One region of the Rossellomorea sp. KS-H15a genome, then DNA from elsewhere that is predicted to be linked to it. Evidence: riboswitches for the same ligand, from Rfam matches in the RefSeq annotation. Region 1 holds a riboswitch; each other region holds the start of a gene.

Region 1 (7,420 bases):
CTTTAACAATAAAGTCATGGACTTCCGTATACTCCTTGATATCAGCCCCTAGTCTGACTGACGCGTGGCCCAGTGCTTTTGTCAGCTTTGCGGCCGACACGTTCCCGTCACGCGGAATGAACAAACCGCCGGTTGCCTGCTTAGAGAGATAAGGTTCGAAGGTTGATAGTTTTGGAGAGGATAGCCATTCAACCCCTTCATCCTGATCCATTTTGGAAGCAACACTTACTAACGTCTGTGCCTCTTCCTCTGTCCTTGCCAGTTTGATCATTCCATTTTCCATATACTCTATATCCATACCGGTTAGTTCTTTTAATTCCTGTGCAAGGGCAGGGTACATATTCCGGCTTTTCTGCGCCAGGCGATAGAGGGGGCTTCCCCCATTGAGCTCCGTATGGACCCCTAGCATCCCCACTGCAGCTTTTGAGGCTCTGGATGCCAATTGTTCCTTCTCAATCAGCAATCCTTTTTTTCCTCTTTTGGAAAGCTGATACAGAATCGAGCAGCCGATCACACCTCCCCCAACAATCACCACATCATATGCTTTCGCCAAGCTGTTTCACCTCCTTATGGATTGCCTGATAATAAGCCCGTACTGCTTCAAGAGGGTCTTCTGAAAGAAAGATCCCCGATAATACCGCGATACCTTTAGCCCCGGTTCTCAAAATGTCCTCAACCCGTCCGGGTGTAATCCCCCCGATGGCGATAATGGGAAGGGGAATGTTCAATACGATGTCTTCCAAATTGACAATCCCTGTGCCTTGCTTCCCTGGTTTCGACATTGTTTTATAGATATTCCCATATAGGAGAAAATCGGCTCCTTCGTCACATGCCCAAAGTGCTTCTTGCATGCTGTGCACCGATGAACCGACCTTCAAAGATGGAAAACGTTCCTTCACAAGAGCAACAGGAGCACTATGATGCGAAAGCTGGACTCCTCTCACATGTTTCATCCAAGCGATGTCTGCACGATCATTGATGCACAGCTTCCTTAACGGAATACCAGCAGCTGTTAATTCATCAACGGTTTCAATCAACTCCGCAGCTGTCCAGGTTTTTTCACGGATATGAAGCATATCGATATAGGGGTGAATGGTTTTCGATATTTCCACCAATACTTCCCTTGATTGCTGACCAGTGGAAATGACATGTAGCCGTCTTCTCTTTTCAATTTCCATAGCGAACATCTCCCGTCGGAAATAGTGGTAGATAAATAGAAAGAATGTAACTTATGGAAACCATGAGTATGATGCTCCCCATAAAATAGCCATCAAATTTCGATAATCCGACTTTGTAGAAATAGGTTCTCTCCCCATCATCCTCAAAGCCTTTCGTATCCATGGCAACTGCAATTCTGTGAGCCCTCCTGATACTTTGTGCCAGCAAGGGGATGGAATAAGACTGTATGGTATGGAAAAGTTTCGTATAGCCCGTTCGTTCACGGGTGCCCCTGACTTTCAGTGCATTCCGAATGGTAGTAAATTCTTCAATCATGATGGGGATCAGCCTTATACCGGCCATAAAACTATAAGCGTACTTCGGCTTAAGGCCCAATTGTTGCATAAGTGAATAAAACAGGAGGACAGGTCTCGTCGTCAGAGCAAACATTAGGCCTAAAACAGCGAATAGGAATGCCCTTAAACCAATGTGAAACCCCCTATAAAAACTTTCCTCTGTTACATGGATCATCCCCCAGGTAAACCACGTCGTCTCTCCTTTCCCAAACATGATCATCGAGGATGCCGTAGAGAGAAATACAAGGAAAAATGGCATGGCCATCAGCGTCACTAACCTCTTTGAATATCCAGAGAATGACCACAATAAAAGGAAAGTGAACAAGGTCAAATACACGAGCCAGTTCAGGTAATGAACGAAAAGTAAAAGCAGAAAAAGCGCAACCATTACGATCAATTTCATACTCGGGTTAATGCGATGTAACCAGGTGTGTTTATGAGCTATTTCCATGTTCATAATGCTTCACTCCTCGCTGCTTCTACATCCGCATCCTGAACCACTCTTCCTTCTTCGACGGTCCAAATCCTGGTTGCATAGTGTTGGATGATTCTGATATCGTGAGTCACCATCAAGATGGTGACGCCTTCACTCTGTAATTCAAGTAGCATCTCGAGCAATTCAAATGTATTGTGAGCGTCCTGTCCGAAAGTTGGTTCATCCAATAACAGAATATCCTTACCGGGAACGATGGAAGCTGCAACACTCAGTCTGCGTTTTTGACCCACGGATAACGAATAAGGATGTTGTACCTTACATGAACGAAGATTGAATCGCTGGAGTAGCTCATAAACCTTTCTCTCTATGCTTTCTTCGCTCAAATCCTTTAGCCGGTAACTATAGGCCACTTCGTCAAAAACGGAATGGGTGACAAATTGTAATTCGGGATTTTGAAAAACGAAGGCACATTCTTGAGAAATCTTTTTCCCTTTCATCTGTACTCCGTTTAATTCGTACGTCCCGCTAGTACGGTTGAATTTCATTAAGCTGTGCAGTAACGTTGATTTCCCTGCACCATTCCTTCCTGTAACAGCAATCCATTCCCCTTCGCGGATCACGGCATAGGGCAGGTGAATCTTCACTTTCTTTTGAATATAGCCTTTAAAGTCCTCCATTCTTGCAATCACAGGTCCGAATGAGGGACTCTCCCTCATCTGACGGGATGACAGATATTCCTCCCATGCGCCCGAGTACCAGACACCCAAGTTCTTCAACGAATCTTTGTTTTGGTTCAGGATCCACTCTTTCGCTCCATCCGCCATAATGGTTCCATCGGCATCGAAAAGAATGATTCGATCGATCATGTCAAGAACGTGATCAAGTTTATGCTCTACGATCACCAGGGTCTTATCTAAACCGATTTCTTTGATTGTTTTCCAGACAGACTTTGTACTTTCCTCATCCAATAATGAAGTCGGTTCGTCCAGGAACAAGGTATCGGGTCTCAGGGCAAGCGCAGAAGCAATGGCCAATTTCTGCTTCATGCCTCCTGATAATGTTGAGATTTTCGTATGGGGATCCTCAAGTTCCAGTCCCACCTCCGATAGCAGCCATTGTATTTCCCCTTTCATCTCTTCACGGGGAGTCTGTAAATTCTCCAGCACAAAGGCTAATTCTTCATCCACAAATGGCATACAAAATTGCGAATCCGGATCTTGGAATACATAGCCATAGGAATCAGACACCTCCAATTTTGCAGCCCTCATGGGAACATCCACGGAGCGGGGGATCACTCCGGATAAAACATGTAAAAGTGTTGACTTCCCGCATCCTGATGGACCCAATAGCAATACTTTCTCCCCTTCATTTATAGAAAGACTGACTTCATTAAACATCCGTTTCCCTGTTCCGGGATAGGTAAGTCGAAGGTTTTCGACATGCATAAGCATCATCCCCTTTACTGGTTCAATACATCGTAATCATCCTGACTTGCACGTCTGACCAGACTTGTGACTCCGGTTTTCTCGAGGGCCCTGACCAAATAAAATGATCCTGCACCTGCGATGACAATCGATCCCAGTAATCTTGCAAAGATAAACAATGACAGATTCCAAAGGACTAAATCTCCCATATACCCTTTCATGTAATCCATGAAGATGGATCCCCATGCAGAACCGAACGCAGCAAAACATATAATCGAAAGATCATAGCGTCTATATTTCGTCAGGAAGAAAACCGATTCTGCCATTAACCCTTGAATGACTCCGAATAAAAGGACCTCGAGTCCCCATTCAGAGCCCATGAGAAACTCTCCTGAAGAAGCGGCGATTTCGGCTAAAAGGGCGACGCCGGGTTTACGGATGATCAAGAATGCTACTGTGGCCGCCATGAACCACATTCCATAGATGAGTTGGTCTGCATGCAACCCGATCGGCTTCAACAAGTTATAAAATGGACCCCAAAGCTTATAAATGACCCCGAACATGATGGAAATGACCACCGTCACTAAAACATCGGTTAGTTTTAATTTAGACATGGTGTCCGCTCATTTCTTTCCCTGCATCCAGTGCATGCTGAAACGGCCATTTTTCAAGGGTGTAAGCCATCTCCCAAAACTGCCATTCATAAATGCTGCTCAAAATGAAATTTTCTTTCATTCTTTCTTTATCGTGTTGGGTCATTGTTTCTGCCAATTCATCAAGACGATTGATTTGTTCCTCCACTAACTCTTTAAACCATTCCCCACCGTATGCCTCAATCCATTTCTGATACACCGGTTGTTCCGGCGTGCATGATTTCAAGCGTTCCCCGATCTCATAATAGAGCCAGTAACATGGGAGGATCGCCGCCAGGATATCAGCTAAGCCCCCATATCTTGCGGAACGATACATATGGGACGTATAAGCGTACGCTGTAGGAGCCGGTTTGAAATTCTTTTTTTCTTCATCCGTGATCCCTAAACGTTTAGAGAAATTTTCATGAAGAGAAAGCTCTGCTTCATTGGTTCCTACAGCGTGGGATGCCATTCGTGATGTGGTATGTAAGTCCAATGCTTTTGCAGCACCAAGCGCCTGCACCTTCGAGAAATGTGAAAGGTAATAGGCATCTTGCAAGAGGTAGTACTTGAACTTCTCGATGGGGAGAGTCCCATCCCCGATCCCTTTGACGAAAGGATGATCGAAGCTTGCGTCCCAAATGTCGTTGACTTCGTTTCGTAACACTGTTGAAAATGTCATGATTTCCTGCTCCTTTTCCAGACGACCCGAAATGGGCAACAAAAAAGCCACTTTCCATTATGCATACAGCATACAGAAAGTGGCTTGAGATCAGAATGATAGAAATATATTCTATGTGACCGTCAAACACCACTTCCCTACGCTGGTCTCAACCAGATCAGGTTCAAAGGGTCTTAAAGTCACACTTTAATCTCAGCCTTTTCGAAGGCACCCCTAGTGGATCGTCTTATGAAATTTTGTTTTCGATGTTATCGTATCATGATTCATTGAGTTGTCAACATAAAAAAAACAATATCATCATTCTTAATCGGATTCCATATGGCTGTCGAACTCAATGACAGCAAAAGGTGGAGCAGGATAAATGGTATGATATATTTTTTTATTAGAAATTTCGTCAGTTCATTTCTACATCCCTATCATATCCGAATAAACATTCAATATCATGCAAAATTATTAAAGAGGGACGGACCTTCAAAAAGGTCCGTCCCTCTTTTTATTTAAACCATCCTTTTTCTTTGGATTGTGTGATGGCTTCGATTCGGTTTTTCACTTCCAGCTTGTCGAGTATAGTGGAGATATAGTTCCTTACAGTACCTGTTTTAAGCTTTAGTTCATCGGCGATTTCCTTTGTGTTTTTTCCATCGGCAACGAGCTCGAGTACTTCTTTTTCACGGTCTGTGAGGGGATTTTCTTCGCTGTAGACATCATCCATCAGCTCCGGTGCATAGATACGCTTACCATTCATCACAAGCCGGATAGAGTTCGCCAGTTCCTCACTCGGACTGTCCTTCAACAAATACCCTTTCACTCCACCTTTTAATGCCCGCTGAAAGTAGCCTGATCTGGCAAAAGTGGTAAGGATGATCACCTTACAATCTTCCCCTTTTAATTCCTCTGCCGCTTCAAGCCCCGTTTTTTCAGGCATTTCAATATCCATGATACAAATATCCGGCTTCAGTTCATGAACGAGGGTAATGGCTTCTTCTCCATTGCCTGCTTTTCCTACCACTTCCATATCATCTTCAAGGCTCAATAGAGACCCCAATGCGCCCAACAGCATCCGCTGATCTTCCGCAATCACAATTCGAATCATTCCATTCCCTCCCTGTCTGTCTGCTTGATTACTTTCGGAACCCTCATGATTAAGGTCGTACCATCCACCGATACAATATCAAGGCTTCCATTGACAAATTCCAACCTCTCCCTCATCCCGATCAGGCCACTGCCTTTGGACTCTGTGTAATCACTCCCGATCCCCACACCATTATCCTTCACCACAATGGTCATCTCTTTATCCGATTCTTCAACGAGCAGTTCACAGGAGGAAGCCTTACTGTGTTTCACCACATTGGTCACGGCCTCTTTCAAGCACATGCTTAAGATGTTTTCCAAAAAGAGTGAGGTTTGAGGAATGGTCGTGTCATCAGTCATGCGGAATTCGATCTCAGCCGCCTTCAGGAGTTGCTTGATCCTGACGATTTCATCTTTCAATCGGATCCCCCTCATCTGGGAGACCATCGTCCTGACCTCACTTAATGCGGTTCTTGCCGTTTGCTGGACGTCCTGTAATTCACTTCTGGCCTGCTCCGGATCCTTGTACACCAATTTTCTCGCAAGGTCACTTTTCAGTCCGATCAATGAAAGCTTTTGACCAAGTGTATCGTGCAGGTCCCTGGCAATTCTCTGACGCTCTTCCTGTTTGACAAGATCCGATATCCGCTTATTAGCATCCTCCAATTGGTCTTCCAGCTGAACCTGTTTATTCCGGTTATAAATGTTGAACGGAAGCAGGATGACGCTGATCCAGATAATCAGAATGAAAGGAAACTGGGAAAGGAATAATTCATCCTGCAGCACGAAATTATAATTGATCGATGCCGTCGTCAGGACAAGATGAATGATGTACAGGGTCAAAAATGCAACCCGGTTTTTTATATTCCCATTATAGTAAGCAATGTAAAAAGCAAAATAAATAAAATTAAACTGGATGGTCATGGTGATGGAAATCGCAATCAATATCGATGTCCATAAATAAACCGGCCAATCCTTCGAGATAAAAGCAAAACGTAAAGAAATAAAAAAAGTAATGGTCAGGAAAATCCCCACTGCAATTTCGATCGTAGAAGAAGATTGAAAGATAAAGTAAAATGGCAGGATGCTGATAATGCTCCATATGTAGGGGGAAATACCTGAACCTCTTTGAATGTTGATTAATTTTTTCGGCATTTGCACGCTGAATACCTCTTTTGTTTTCAATGTTTTGAAATTACCCCTATATTATGACATATATGACCCTGTTTTTCACATGTTTCCTATGAGAATTCATTTATCTCCAGGGGTATCTGAATACTAATATTTTCGATTTTGAATCCTTTTTTGCTTCTCCATGACCTCATAGGATTTGTGGATGATGTCAGTCAAAACGTCTCCTTTATAGACCCTGCCAATTTTTGTGTTCTCCTGATAGTATTCAACAATTTCATCCAATTTCTCCGACGTTTCTTTATCAACCCTTACATTAAGTTGCATTCTTCCTTGATCTGACAAGGTTCGCCCTCCTATTCTATCAATGTGATATCATCTGCTAGCACTTTGTTATCACAAGTATATCAGATGATATAACATATACATACAGTTCAATTGTCATATTTATCTTGGAATAGCAAAACAGCCCGGGCAAATTTCTCCCGGGCTGTTTTCCCATATTAGTTGTCTTCAATCGTGACTGTTAC
Region 2 (7,420 bases), 1.0 Mb from region 1:
CTTTCATTTTCTGTCAATCGAGATAGAAATATGATGGTAAAAGATGTTTAATTAGCATACAGCCCAAAAAGAAAACTCCCCCCACTTGACTAACCGCAGGAGAAGTTTGTTCTATAAACCATAAAATTCAGTTGTATTTTTGACCAATTGTTTATATACAGCTGCTTCTGACATGCTTTTTAATTCGGCCACTTTCTCAATGGAGCGGTGCATCATGCCAGGATGAGTCATTCTTTCTTGAAAGACTCCTTCAAACCTCCAGGGACCGTCTGTTTCCACCATCAGCCCTTCGATCGGGTAGTCCCTGACCAGCTGTTGTATTTCCTTTTCATACAGGACATCAGGCGTAACAGAAACGAGGTAACCATTACGGATCATCCTTTCGATCGTTTTACTATCTCCCTTAAACCAATGAAAATGAGCTTTTGAAATGGAATGCTTCTCCAATAAATCGCAGATGATGGGTGCATGCTCATAAACACCATGAAGGATGATGGGTTTATTCAGCCGATTCGATTCAATGATAAAGCGTTCCAACAGCTCTATGTAAGGAGCGAGGACCAGTGAGGGATCTTCTTTCCTTTTGTAATAGGGCAGCCCCACTTCTCCTATTGCCACAAGCTCTTGATGATGCCGCTGAATCCACACCAGAAGTTCCTGCACCTCCTGCTCTGAAGGAAGCTCTTGTTCAGGATGAAAACCGGCAGCTGCCTTTACCCTGCCGTCCTTTTTCGCAAATGCCAGATTTCGTTTGGATGATTGGAGGTGAAAGGATACAGAAATGAGAGCCTCTACTGAGTAGAGATCGAGCTCCCTCAGGATTTTTTCACGTTCTTCCTTTTCATATAAGTCCAGATGAGTATGAGCATCGATAAGCGATGGTTTACACATACTGAGATAATTCCTCGAAAATATCCGTTTTCCATTTTAGGAACTCTTCGGTTAGAAGGATTTCTTTATCACGAGGTCGCGGGAAAGGCACCTTGAATTCCTTTTGCACGCGTGCCGGTCTGGTTGATAACACAATGATACGGTCCGACAAGAAAAGTGCTTCGTCGATATTATGAGTGACAAACAGGACTGAACTTAAGTCTTCTTCCCATATGGAAAGGAGCCACCTCTGCATGTCCAATCGGGTAAATTCATCAAGGGCAGAAAATGGTTCATCCAGGCATAAAAAGGATTGGGGACTGACCAGTGCACGAATAAATGCAACGCGCTGTTTCATCCCTCCTGAAAGATCTTCAGGGTAAGCGTCCTCATAGCCCTTCAAACCCGCGCGCTGAATCATCTCCATCGCCATTTCCTTATCCCTCTTTCCATGCAGCTCCTGACCAAGCATCACATTCTCGATCACCGTCCTCCACGGTAAGAGGGACGGACTTTGTGGCATATAGCTGATGGACCCTCTACGGCCATTGATCGACTGTCCATCGAGCTTTATATCTCCTGAATCTGGTGCGAATAATCCACCGATCACGTGAAATAACGTACTTTTCCCACTTCCGGAAGGGCCAAGGATGGAAACAAACTCACCTTCCCCTACTTGAATGGAAAGATCATCGAGGATCAATTCACCATCAAAGGATTTGGACATATTTTGGATCGATAACGTCGTCATGTTATGTGTCCTCCTTTCGATTCCACTTCACCATAACTCTTTCTAATAGTACGATGAGTCCAAAGAACAGCAGGCTTAGGAGCATGATCATGAAAATGGCGACAAAAACCCTGTCGGTCCTGAAGGAAGAGGATGCAAGTGTCATATAGACGCCAATTCCTTTTTGAGCCCCTAGCCATTCCGAAATGACCGCTCCCATCACACTATAGGTCGCGGAAATTTTCAAACCGGAGAAGATGGAAGGCAATGCATGGGGCCACTCCACTTTCCGGAAAATCTGTCCTTTGGTTGCACCGGACATTTTCATATAAAGAATGTACTCTCCATTTGTCTGCCTGAATCCATCCATCGCCGAAACAGCCACAGGAAAGAAACAAATCAGGGTAATGACGATGATTTTGGGCAGGAGTCCGAATCCGAACCAAATGACAAGGAGAGGGGCCAATACAATGATGGGTATATTCTGAGATAAGATCATGAGAGGATAGACCGCTTCCCTTACCTTAGGGAGGAGATGCAGTACCACCGCTGTCCCGAGCCCGATTGAACAGCCGATCGCAAACCCTGTGATCGTCAGAAATGCCGTTGATGAGAAATGCCCCTTGAACTCAGACCACGAGGCAATTCCTTCTTCCCATATCTCTGAAGGCGACGGCATCAGCCAGGCTGGCACCTCAAATAGGTTAATGGCCACTTCCCAAATGATGAATAAAAGGATGAGGACCAAGAAGGGTCTCCATCCTTTTGAAATCCAAGTCCTCATCCTTTATATTTCTCCGTTAAGTCGTCCATTTCGATCCCATCCGGCTGGTACAATACTTTGATCTGGGAAATGACATTTTTGCTTCCTATTTCAATCATTCGTTCATTCATCTGTTCAATCACCTTGAATAATTGTGACAGATTCCCCTCCATCGTCGTTTCCAAAGGATGGACTTCATATCGCACTCCCGATTTTTCGATGATTGCGATCGCTTCATCCACATATGGAATCACATCTTCACCGTTCTTTGTCTTCGGGATGATTTGTATGCTTACAAGTGCGTTCCCCATTTTGTTCACCTCTTATTTTGGTAAGAATTCGTTCGTGAATGCTTTCTTGCTTTCGAGTTTCTTATCTAATAAATCATTTTCATACATCCATGACGCATAGTTCTCCCAGACTTCCAGTTTCTGCTCTCCCCATCGGTCAGCATCATCTTTATATTTGGGTGCGAGCCATTCCTGACTCTTCATGACCAATTCTTTATCAAGATCTGGAGCTGCATCTAATAAAACCTCTCCCGCTTCTTTCGGGTTGTCGATTGTGTATTGATACCCTTTGGAAGCAGCTGCCATGAATGCTTTCACCGTTTCAGGATCTGAATCGATCATTTTTTCATTTGTTGTGAGGACTGGCGTGTAGTAATCCAGTTTATCAGAATAATCCTTTACATACATCATGTTCAACTCTTCACCGCGGAGTTCAGCTTCAATTCCTGTCCATCCATAATAAATCCAGGCGAAGTCAACGTCCCGTTTAACGGCAGTAAAGAAATCGGTGTCTCCCATGTTGATGAAATTCACTTTTTCTACATCCGCGTTTTCTTGCTTCATGATTGAATCCATAACGGCTTTCTCAACGGGTGAACCCCAGCCGCCATAGCTTTTCCCTTCAAAATCCTTTGGTTCTGTAATACCCTTACTCTTCGGGGAAGCAAACCCCGACGTATTATGCTGAATGATGGCAGCTATGGATACGATGGGTACATCCTGGACCCTCGCTTGAGTGACACCCTCCTGATATCCAACACCGAAATCGGCTTTCCCCGATGCAACGAGTTGATCGGCACCCGCTTCCCCGGGCAGGATGATGTCTACATCCAGTCCCTGATCCTTGAAGTAGCCTTTTTCTTTCGCTACATACAATCCAGTGTGGTTGGTATTTGGTGTCCAGTCGAGTACGACATTTACTTTTTTAAGATTGTCCTTCTTCTCATCGGCTGCATCTTCCCCACCGTTACAGGCGGATAAAAGAAGTACAGAGCAGATGAGGAACATCCATTTTTTCATGATGATTCCTCCTTCGGTCTTTTGCGGTCGTAACGTCTCATTCCTATATTCTTCGCTTATTCTGGAAAATGAATGTAAACCAAAGGCAGTTGAGGCGTAAATTCAGGGGTGAAACAAAAAAACGCCCCAAGCTTCAGCCGCGGGACGCATCGTTAAACAGGTTATGTATCGTTTAAGAGAATGTTTCCTACGCTGGTATCAGCCAGTTCAGGTTCAAAGGGTCAGTATCTACAGGATACAATCTCAACCGGCCACTCCGGTCCCCCTACACGTGGAATATGAAATTTAACGTTATCTTCCTCCCTACTTTGCCATAGAATGAAAGGTTATTCAAGCTTTTCCTTCTCATATTGAAAGACTCCATGGAAATAAGCCGATGCAAACAGTTCCTCGATGAAATTCATGCACGAAGCACCAGCTTCTGTATATCCCTGATGATAGGTTAAAAAGGCATATTGCAGGAGAAAGAGAATGACTATTGACGGCAAGATCCTTTTCTCTCCTGCAGTCAAAGGGGCATGCCTTTCATATCCTTTCATAAATGCCAGGATCCATTTCATTGAATCATCTTTTTTCTCTTTCGGGACTGCTTTGAGTATACCTGCGAGGAAGTAGCCGATGTCAGTAATCCTGGGTGCCGTCCGGATTCGTTCAAAATCAATGATCCCGCACACTTCTCCTCCCTGCATCAAAATATTCCCCGAATTGTAGTCGCTATGAACGAATTGATGTGGCAAACACCGGTAGGGATGCTCCCACCCCTTCATCTTTGATAAGATCACTTGCCCCCTTATGCCGATCGATTCAGTTTCAAGCTCCTTCACCCATTCTGTTACATGACTTTCAATCTCCCAGCCCTTCGTTTCATAATGACACCGATAGTCCTTCAGGATGAGATGAAGGGTTGCAAGGTATGCTCCTGCATTTGTCAGGGGGTCGGCAGACCATTCCTTCAATGGCGTTCCTTCAAGGGCCTCATAAAGAGAATAGATTTGCTCTCCTTCTTTTACATAGGGAAGTTGTGAGCAAGTTAATAGAGGGGATTCAACGTTAAGGTGATGACTTATTAAAAAATCGGTTAAATAGAGCTCCTCCATCCGATTTTCAGGGGAAGAATACACTCTTCTTTTTAAATAGAAGGTCTTTCCTTCTGCCTTCACTTCCGTAACATCAGGATGAAGAAGAAGTGTTTTGAAGGAAGTGGGATCCATTCCCCAATGACGTACAATATCCTGAAAAGGTTCAATCATTTCTATTTCCTTTCCATACATAGTAATATACTTGTAGTATGACTTTGAAAGAATATACACATACCATACGAAAAGAGGTTTCACCTATGCAAAGAATACAAATGACAGAAGACTTATCATTCTCGAGGATCATTCATGGATTATGGAGACTATCAGACTGGAAGCAGTCCAAGGAAGATACGTTATCATTGATTCAACACAATATTGAAAACGGAATCACAACGTTTGACCATGCCGATATTTATGGTTCTTATACGTGTGAAACCTTATTCGGTGAGGCGCTAGCCCTCCAACCATCCTTGCGGGAGAAGATGGAGATCGTAACAAAATGCGGCATCGTCCTGCCTTCTGACAATCGACCGGAGCACAAGACGCATCACTACAACACCAGTAAAAAACATATTCTCACCTCGGTTGAACATTCTCTCCAACAATTAAAGACGGATTACATTGATTTATTGTTGATTCACAGACCGGATCCATTCATGAACGGGGAAGATGTAGCTGAAGCCTTCACACAATTAAAAGAAGAAGGGAAAGTCCGTCATTTCGGAGTATCCAACTTTAAAGACCATCAGTGGAATATGCTTCAATCTTATTTACCATTTCCATTGATCACAAACCAGATTGAATTATCCGCCTATCACCTGGAGAATTTTGAAGACGGCACGTTGAATCTCTGTCAGGAAAAGCGTGTGGCTCCCATGGCCTGGTCACCACTGGCAGGAGGGGCGATTTTTAAGGGGGAAGATGAGAAAGCGGTCCGCCTTCAACATACATTAAAGAAAGTACAGGAGGAAACAGGAGCGAAGGGGATCGACCAGGTTCTATACGCGTGGCTGCTTAACCATCCGGCCAAGATCATGCCGATTGTCGGATCAGGTAAAAAAGAACGGATCCAGCATGCAATCGACTCTCTTTCCATCCAATTGGATCATGATCAATGGTTTGAAATCCTGCAGACATCCATGGGACATGATGTTCCTTAATGAGTACATGAAAAAAGACGATCCTTTCTTTAAAGGGTCGTCTTTTTATTGAGCTATATCTCCACCAACATAATATTCAAGGTACACATCCTGCAATTCATCCATTGAAAGTTCATAGAGCTGCTTACCGAACGATTTATAGACGCCGATCCTCAATAACTGTTGTATATAAAAGTCTTTTTTAAATTCGGGTGTTTTGTTCTGTTCTGATTTCGTTTCTTGATGTAGCATGTTCATCCCTCCAGTTGTGGATATACCCCAATCATGGAGAGACATAAACATCCGTTTCCCATTTTTCTTGAATTGACTTTTTTAAAAAACCCGTTACTGCAATCATGAGAGGGAGTTTCTTCATAATATTCCCAATCGATCATGTACAACTATGATGATGTCCCTCGAGCACGGTTTCCCCTTCCACTTGGATAGTAGAGTGATGAATACCAAACTCTTGTTCAAGAAAGGATGACAGCTGTACTAAAATTTCATCCCGATTCACTTCTTCCCCTACGACGACATGGCAACTTAAAGCTTTAAAATCCGAAGTGATGGACCATACATGAAGATCATGGACTTCCCTTACCCCCGGGACCTGTGACAGGCTCCCCGACACCTTTTCCATATCAACATCTCCCGGAGAACCTTCCATTAGAATATGAATGGAATCCTTCGTCACCCTCCATCCGGAGATGACAATAAGAATCGCTACGATGACAGAAGCAATCGGGTCTGCCAGATTCCAATCAAAGAAGTAAATAAGAAGACCCGCTATGATGGCTCCGACTGATCCGAGCATATCCCCCAGTACATGAAGGAACGCACTGCGGACATTCAAATTATGTTCGTTGTCCCCTTTCATCAGGATCCAGGCGACAATGATGTTCACAATCAAGCCGATTATGGCGATGATCATCATGCTGGGTGATACAGCGGGAGTATCGATGAAGCGACGGTAAGCTTCCCAGAAAATATAAAGGGAAACCAGGATCAGGGTGATCCCGTTCAAAAAGGAAGCTACAATTTCAAAACGTTTGTATCCGTAGGTCTTACCCATATCCGACGCCTTCTCCCCTATATAGAAAGCGGCCAGACTTAAGCCAAGTGCCGCTGCATCACTGAGCATATGCCCTGCATCTGAAAGAAGAGCGAGACTATTTGTCACCACTCCCCCGACCACTTCAACAATCATAAAAGAAAAAATGAAAAGAAAGCTGATTAATAATGCTTTTTTATTTTGGTTGTGGCCATGACTGTGATCGTGACCCATAAGATATCCCTCACTTTCAAATGTTTTCTTCTAAGTACATGAATACTATTCACTATTATACGTACCGCCGCTTCCATTAAGCAAAAATATGGCATCCACCCTATGAACAGGACGGCTCCGGAAGCCGATCTTTGAACATAAAAAAACCCCGGACACTGAATCCGGGGTTTCGCTGAAGGATTAATTTTGTTGCAGCTTTTTACGCTCTCGCTTCATGAAGAGGTCAAGTGTTACCCAGAACACA
Region 3 (7,420 bases), 1.9 Mb from region 1:
CCTTGATGCAAGATGGTAGTATTCAAAATGTTTGATCGGAGGAGAGTGGTTCGTATGTTCATAGACTGGTTAAGTGGATTTAATCCCACGATGCAGGCACTGTTCGGCGGTCTGGTGACATGGGGGCTGACGGCCCTTGGAGCAGCCACGGTGTTTTTCTTTACGAAAATTGAAAAGCATACGTTGAACATGATGCTCGGGTTTGCCGCAGGAGTCATGATAGCAGCATCGTTCTGGTCACTGCTTGCGCCTTCAATTGAATTCAGTGAGCAAAACGGTCAAATCCCATGGCTTGCACCTGCCATCGGTTTTTTACTTGGTGGTGTGTTCATTAGACTTTTAGATTTTGTCGTACCGCATTTACATTTAGGCAATGAATCGGAAGATGCGGAAGGACCTCCAACTAAATTCAAGAAATCGACCTTATTATTCCTTGCGATCACCCTCCATAATATTCCGGAAGGTCTTGCCATCGGGGTTGCCTTCGGTGCTGCCTCACTTGGCCTCGGGGATGCAACGTTAGTGGGGGCCATTGGCCTTGCCATTGGAATCGGGATCCAGAATATGCCTGAAGGGGCTGCTCTTTCCATCCCGCTAAGGGGAGAGGGGATGTCCCGTTTGAAATCCTTCCATTACGGTCAGCTGTCAGCCATCGTAGAGCCGATAGCCGCTGTGATCGGTACTGCTGCAGTCTTGATGGTGCAGCCCCTCCTGCCTTATGCCCTTGCTTTCGCGGCAGGAGCGATGATATTCGTCGTCGTCGAAGAACTGATTCCTGAGTCACAATCTTCAGGGAGTACGGACTTGGCTACATTGGGACTGATGCTCGGTTTCGTCGTGATGATGATTCTGGACGTTTCCCTGGGCTGATCAAAAAGAAGGCATGCGTCCCAAGCGCATGCCTTTTCTCTTCCATAAACTAGTATAATGGGTGGGGGAGGGGATGTGTATGAAGATTGGTCTCATAAGGCACTTTAAAGTAACGAGGGGCTACCCGGCTTCATATGTAACGAGTGATGAGCTGATGAAGTGGGTGGAAGAGTATGATGCCTCGGACGTAGAAGGCAATGAAGTTGATCTTAAAGATATTGATTGGAAAGGCTGCTACTCCAGTGACTTATCTAGGGCACAAATAACGGCTGAAGCGGTTTATGAAGGAGAAATCACCTTTCTCAAGGAACTGAGGGAAATTAGATTATCTCCCATCTTCCGGTCTGACATAAAGCTGCCGCTCTTTCTTCATATGGCATCCATCAGGCTCGCCTGGTGGTTCAATCATCGTTCCCAGCCTGAAAGCAAGCGGGAAATCGAAGAGAGGATCCGTGTGGTGGTCGATAGGGTCGTCCATGAAGGGAAGGATGTGCTCATCGTAGGTCATGGCGGAATCATGATATTTATGAGGAAAGAATTACGAAAGCGGGGATTTACCGGGCCGTCGTTCAGGAGACCTTCCAACGGAAAGGTGTATGTTTATCAGGGCGGAACAAGGGAATCATTTACCCAAACAATACAAAAATAGGAGAAAGGAGGCCGTAAAATGGAAGAAGTCCATTCACTAAAAGCACTTCGTGAAAAGCTCGAAGCTGAGAAGCTGGTACTACTATACATATCAAGGCCAGGTTGTTCTGTATTTCACGCACTCCTGCCCCAGGTGGAAGAGATGTTGAAGGATTTCAAATCTGTGAGATCCATCCATGCCGATGCAGAAGAAATTCCGGAAATAGCAGGGGAATTTTCCATCTTCACCGTGCCTGTCATCATCGTATTTGTAGACGGTAAGGAGATGTTCAGAAAAGCACGCTTCGTTCCAATCGACGAACTCCACAGCCAAATTTCCCGTCTTACTGAGATGTTAGACAACTAAACAAACGTTTGATTAGTACGCGAAAACGTTTGTTGGTCTGGCCTGGAGGGGTTAAACAGTTGATTAGTAGGATAAATATCTGTGGGTATTATAAATGGTAGGTTGTATTTGGATTCTATATAAACTTTAAAAAGAGCTGCTAAAAATGGGTATTTAGACACATCCCATTAGAGTAGCTCTTTTGTCATGGTTCAGTGAATAGGTATATAATAGTGAGTATACGAGTATAGTAGTTATGAGAAATGAAAGGGGGCTTGATGAATGATCAGATTGTCCAGGACAAAGAAAGTCATGTTACTCTGTTTCGCAATCATCCTCATAATAGTAGCCAACCGGATTTCCACTGTACAACATCTGACAGCAAGGATCGCCACCAACCTGTATGTGAGCCTGAAATACCAGGACCTTGATCTTGAATACCAAAACGTCGAATTCTCACCCCAGTTCGGAGATTATTCTGTAGCGTATAAGGACAAGGATGGTAAAGTATATGGATTCATGGTCACCCCTAAGTCAATGCCCGTCATCATCCTTCATGATCCTCTGAGAGAGACACCTTAAGAAAAAGTTCCTATCATGCTTTTCAAATATGTTTCTTCATGTATAATAAACCTTAACAACTTTATAAACGGTACCACAAGGGGAGCGAAAGCTGAGAGTGAACAATCTGTTCTGACCCTCTGAACCTGTTAGTTAGGACTAGCGTAGGGATGTGGAAAATAGGCAGCATTGTGCTTATTTCGATTGTTCATTCTCCCTCCTTATGGTTTCGTTTCAGTTCATAAGGAGGATTTTTTTATGAAAAACACGCGACTTGTCGTATTGCTTGAAGCGTCATTGATGGCGGCTTTTGCGATCATCCTTGATCTGTTGCCTTCTATTAAGCTATCACCGAGTATCTCGATATCGATTGCCATGGTTCCGATCTTTCTATTATCTTATCGAAGAGGCTTGAGAGCCGGACTGATAGGGGGCTTTTTATGGGGGATCCTGCAGATTGCCCTTGGGGATGCCTGGATTGCGACCCCGGTCCAAATGGTGATTGAGTATTTCATCGCTTTTGCTTTTATCGGTTTTGCCGGGGGGTTCGCCGGGAAAATTCAGGGTGCACTGGGAGGCGGTCACCGGTCCAAAGCAGTCTTCTGGGTAGTGATGGCAACATTCGCAGGAAGCCTTGCCCGTTATTTCTGGCATTTCATTGCCGGATTCGTGTTTTTTGCCGAGTATGCACCGGATGAGATGTCTCCATTGCTATTTTCTCTTATAGTAAACGGGATCACGATGTTGGGATCGGCAGTATTATGCTCCGTTGTGATGGTGATCATCGCCAATATCGCACCAAGATTGATCAAAGTGCAGTCGCATCCACAGGAAATCAGCCGAAAGGCATCCTAAAGAAACGAAAGACCGGCCAGTCTCAGGGCCGGTCTTTCGTTCTGTCAATACATCTCAAGACTTAGCGTAAATTACCTCCACGGATTCTGTTGGCGTCAGAGGGTCTCTTCTATACTGAAGATACAAGCGTACAGGAGTGATTCACATGACGGAATGGATAATAAATTCAGCAGAAGAGTGGGGGATATGGGGTGTACTGTTTTCTCTATTCATTGAAGGGAGTGCCTTTCCTTTTATTGGAACGTTCTTTATCGTAACGATGGGATTCATCCTCCACCTAACGTGGATGCAAATCGTGTTCATATCTTTAGCAGGAAGTCTCCTATACACAGTGGGAAGCTATATTCCTTACTATATCAGTTTAAAACTGGGAGATAACATAGAAGGAAGGCTTAAGCCCCAGAAGCTTGAGAAACTCCGCACAGCCCAGAAAAAATTCAATCGATACGGTGTTTGGAGCGTGGCGATTGCAAGCCCCCTTCACTTAGGGAATGTCATCCCATTTCTTGCGGGGATGGTCAGAATGGATGTGAAGGCATATTCCCTCCTTACCATGCTCGGTATAGCACCATCCACTTTTCTGTTCTTGACGATCGGGAAGTTATATGACGGGGAGAAAGAAGCGATCCTTGAAGTGATTGAAGACTATCAAATGGTGGTCCTCGTGGGGTTTGTGGTGGTGACGGGTGCGTACATGATGTATAAAAGAAAGATAAAAAGGGGTTCCCTGCCAACAAACGACCCATCGGAACGAAAAGCCTTCCAAGAGAGGGAGGAAAGTAAATGATGCTTGAACCTGCCTTCCTTTCATCCCTCAAGATCAAATCTACGGAAAATCACCCCGTTCCTCATTGCTTACACCACTGCTTTCCTATAAACTAGACCTATTCAAAAAATAGTACGTGTGGAGAGATCGTATGGAAGCAAAAATGATAAGAAGATATGACATTATGGAGGTCAGCCTGCTGGCGGGGAAAATCATGCTGCAAAGTGGGGCGGAGACGTATCGCGTCGAGGACACGATGATGCGCATCGCCGCTTCTTATGGGATATCGGAATCGCATAGCTATGTGACCCCCACTGGGATCATCTTCTCGATTGAAACGTCGGAACCGACCAAAACGAAGCTCATCCGAATTAATGAGAGGTCTACGGATCTTGAGAAAGTGACCCTCGTGAACAGTATCTCAAGGCAGATCAGTAAAGGGCATCTGACACTTGAAGAAGCATACAATGCCCTTGAGAAGCTGGATCAGTCCGATCTATCTTATTCCTTCCTGATTCAAGTGGCAGCGGCTTCGATTGCAAGTGGTTGTTTTCTCATCATGTTCCAGGGGATGTGGAAGGACTTCATTCCAGCTCTGATCACGGGAGGCGTCGGGTTTACGAGCCTGATTTATTTACACCGCCTCGTCCCGATAAAGTTCTTCGCGGAATTTCTTGCATCCTTCATCATCGGCATGGTGTCATATGGGTTTGTACAGCTTGGTATCGGGCAGGAATTGGATAAGATCATCATTGGATCCGTGATGCCCCTTGTTCCCGGTCTCCTGATCACCAATGCGGTCCGGGACTTGATGGCGGGTCATCTCGTTTCAGGTCTCTCAAAGGGCGCGGAAGCTTTTTTAACGGCATTTGCCATTGGGACGGGCATTGCTGTCGTATTTACATTAACGTAAAGTGAGATTGGGGTGAAAAGGGAATGCACATCATCGAGCAATTAGTGACCAGCTTCATTTCCGCCGCTGCATTCGGGATTATCTTCAATGCTCCAAAGCAGTCCCTTTTTAAATGCGGAATTGTCGGGATGCTTGGCTGGATCATTTACATACTGATGAGTTTAAATGAAGCAGACACCGTTCTTGCTACGTTACTTGCCTCCTTTGTCGTGGCGGTGGTGAGTCAGGTGTTTGCGAAAATGTACAAAACCCCGGTCATCATTTTCTCTGTTGCCGGGATCATCCCCCTCGTACCCGGGGGGCTTGCGTACGATGCCATGAGAAATTTCGTTCAAAATGATTACAATGCCGCCATCAATCTGGCAGCCAAAGCTTTTATGATCTCCGGTTCCATTGCCATCGGGCTCATATTTTCGGAAGTCATCAATCAGGTCATCCGAAATGCGCGCCTGAACGCCAGTGCCCGGCGGATGAGATAGAGGGACGGACCTTTACTGTTATGGGTTGATAAAGAAAATGCTTTATCAGAGTTGAATAACTGCATATATTAAGAAGAGACCTCGAAATTGTCGCGGTCTCTTTTTCAATTCATGATAGGGAGCACGTCTGGTGCTTCCAACTACCACCCTGCATAAAAAAACGATATGATGATACATATAAATAATGGCAGATATTTGTTTAGAGGGGTGTTCGTTTGAAGGTCATACGTTTCTTAAAGCCTTACCGTGCTGCCATGGCCGTTGCCTGGAGTCTGATGCTGGTAGAGCTTGCAGTAGAACTACTGAATCCGCTGTTCATGGCGCGGATCATTGATGAAGGAATTCTGAACAAAGACTTGGACACCGTGTTGAAATGGGGATTCATCATGGTCGGGATGTCTCTCGTTGCCTTCTTTTCAGGTGTGACGAACTCATTTTTTGCTGCGCATACGAGTCAGGGATTCGGATATGATGTGCGGGAAAGTCTGTATAGGAAAGTCCAGTCGTTTTCGTTTGCGAGTTTTAATAAGCTTCCGGCCTCTTCTCTCATCACGAGAATGACGAATGATGTCAGGCAGCTCCAAAATACGATCTTCATGAGCCTCAGGATCATGCTAAGGGCTCCATTGCTTGTAGTGGGTTCCACCATCATGGCCCTGATCGTCAATGCCCGGCTTGCGCTTATTCTAATCGTTGTGATTCCGGTGTTATGGCTGTTCCTATTTTGGGTGTTGAAACGCGGGTGGAGTCTGTTTGAAAGAGTTCAATCAAGGCTCGATAAAGTAAACGAGGTCATGAAGGAAAACCTTTCCGGAATGAGGTTGATCAAAGCGTATACGAGGAGTAAGCATGAAGAAAGCCGTTTTCATGAAGCGAATGAAGATTTGAAGGATCGAACGGTGCGTGCCCTCAGGTTCATGGAGATCATTATGCCTCTCTTGATGCTTGTCATGAACCTTGCCCTTCTTTCCGTTCTATGGTTCGGAAGTATTGATGTGGCCTCTGGTGGTACCAGGGTTGGGGAAGTAGTGGCGATTGTCACCTATGTCACGAGAATCTCATCTGTTTTTTCCATATTCTCTTTTATCATCACCAGCTTTTCAAGAGCAAGGGCTTCTGCTGAAAGGGTCGAGGAAGTACTTGAAACGGAGATTGACTTGAAGGATGGAACGGAGGTAGACTCTCGCAACAAAGTGGTCAGAGGAGAAATATCTTTTAAAGATGTATCGTTTCAATACCCATCCACCAGGGGAAGCGTGCTTCGGGATGTTTCCTTTAAGGTGGGAGCGGGACAAACCGTTTCCATTTTAGGGGCTACGGGATCAGGTAAAAGCTCCCTGTTTCAGCTCATCCCCCGTCTGTATGATGCAACAGGGGGAACCGTTCAATTGGACGGACGGGAAATCCGGACCATCCCATTGGGGGAAATAAGAAAAAATATCGGATATGTCCCTCAGGAAGTCATCCTGTTTTCTGGATCGGTTTCAGAAAATCTCTTGTGGGGAAAGGAAGATGCCACAAGGGAAGAAATGATTCAAGCGGCAAAAGATGCCCAAATCCATGAAACCATCCTGAATCTCACGAACGGATATGATACGGTCCTCGGGCAAAAAGGGGTCAACCTTTCTGGAGGTCAGAAACAAAGGCTTTCCATTGCCAGGGCCCTTATTCGAAAACCGAAGATCCTCCTGCTGGATGACAGTACGAGTGCATTGGACTTGAAAACAGAGTCGAAGCTCCTTCAAGCATTGAAGAAATATGAGTGTACAACCATGATCATCACTCAAAAGGTCAGTACGGCGATGGAATCCGATCTTATTCTGCTGTTGGAAGATGGACGATTGATCGGGGAAGGGGCCCACCAGTCCCTGGTAGAGGATTCCGTTCTCTATCAACAGATTTACCAGTCTCAATTCGGAGAGGGGGAAATCCATCATGTCTAGGCATATACGAAAGAAATTGGGGGAAAACGACAAGGCAAAAGATGCAAAAGGGACACTTCG

Evidence for each region. Region 1 has a riboswitch for thiamine pyrophosphate ahead of tenA (thiaminase II). Riboswitches for the same ligand answer to the same signal wherever they lie in the genome.
Region 2: it holds a riboswitch for thiamine pyrophosphate, as region 1 does, so the genes downstream of both, M1J35_RS09670 (ABC transporter substrate-binding protein) here and tenA (thiaminase II) in region 1, are expected to answer to the same signal.
Region 3: it holds a riboswitch for thiamine pyrophosphate, as region 1 does, so the genes downstream of both, thiT (energy-coupled thiamine transporter ThiT) here and tenA (thiaminase II) in region 1, are expected to answer to the same signal.

The regions. Positions count from the first base shown of each region.
Region 1 covers NZ_CP096886.1:2,882,542-2,889,961, forward strand. Annotated here, with positions in the region: gene thiO (glycine oxidase ThiO) at 1-553, opposite strand, end outside; gene M1J35_RS14665 (thiamine phosphate synthase) at 537-1,178, opposite strand; gene M1J35_RS14670 (energy-coupling factor transporter transmembrane component T family protein) at 1,168-1,971, opposite strand; gene M1J35_RS14675 (ABC transporter ATP-binding protein) at 1,968-3,395, opposite strand; gene M1J35_RS14680 (ECF transporter S component) at 3,410-3,988, opposite strand; gene tenA (thiaminase II) at 3,981-4,688, opposite strand; TPP riboswitch at 4,806-4,913, opposite strand; gene M1J35_RS14690 (response regulator transcription factor) at 5,182-5,781, opposite strand; gene M1J35_RS14695 (sensor histidine kinase) at 5,778-6,914, opposite strand; gene M1J35_RS14700 (hypothetical protein) at 7,038-7,235, opposite strand; gene M1J35_RS14705 (cyanophycinase) at 7,394-7,420, opposite strand, start outside.
Region 2 covers NZ_CP096886.1:1,871,503-1,878,922, reverse strand. Annotated here, with positions in the region: gene M1J35_RS09690 (TatD family hydrolase) at 112-891, opposite strand; gene M1J35_RS09685 (ABC transporter ATP-binding protein) at 884-1,621, opposite strand; gene M1J35_RS09680 (ABC transporter permease) at 1,623-2,384, opposite strand; gene M1J35_RS09675 (thiamine-binding protein) at 2,381-2,674, opposite strand; gene M1J35_RS09670 (ABC transporter substrate-binding protein) at 2,687-3,673, opposite strand; TPP riboswitch at 3,841-3,950, opposite strand; gene M1J35_RS09665 (phosphotransferase enzyme family protein) at 4,000-4,923, opposite strand; gene M1J35_RS09660 (aldo/keto reductase) at 5,010-5,912, shown strand; gene M1J35_RS09655 (Fur-regulated basic protein FbpA) at 5,958-6,143, opposite strand; gene M1J35_RS09650 (cation diffusion facilitator family transporter) at 6,283-7,176, opposite strand; gene M1J35_RS09645 (hypothetical protein) at 7,357-7,420, opposite strand, start outside.
Region 3 covers NZ_CP096886.1:935,025-942,444, forward strand. Annotated here, with positions in the region: gene M1J35_RS04715 (ZIP family metal transporter) at 55-870, shown strand; gene M1J35_RS04720 (histidine phosphatase family protein) at 950-1,519, shown strand; gene M1J35_RS04725 (thioredoxin family protein) at 1,538-1,864, shown strand; gene M1J35_RS04730 (hypothetical protein) at 2,126-2,425, shown strand; TPP riboswitch at 2,494-2,592, shown strand; gene thiT (energy-coupled thiamine transporter ThiT) at 2,663-3,259, shown strand; gene M1J35_RS04740 (DedA family protein) at 3,405-4,046, shown strand; gene M1J35_RS04745 (threonine/serine exporter family protein) at 4,177-4,938, shown strand; gene M1J35_RS04750 (threonine/serine exporter family protein) at 4,962-5,417, shown strand; gene M1J35_RS04755 (ABC transporter ATP-binding protein) at 5,672-7,360, shown strand; gene M1J35_RS04760 (ABC transporter ATP-binding protein) at 7,353-7,420, shown strand, end outside.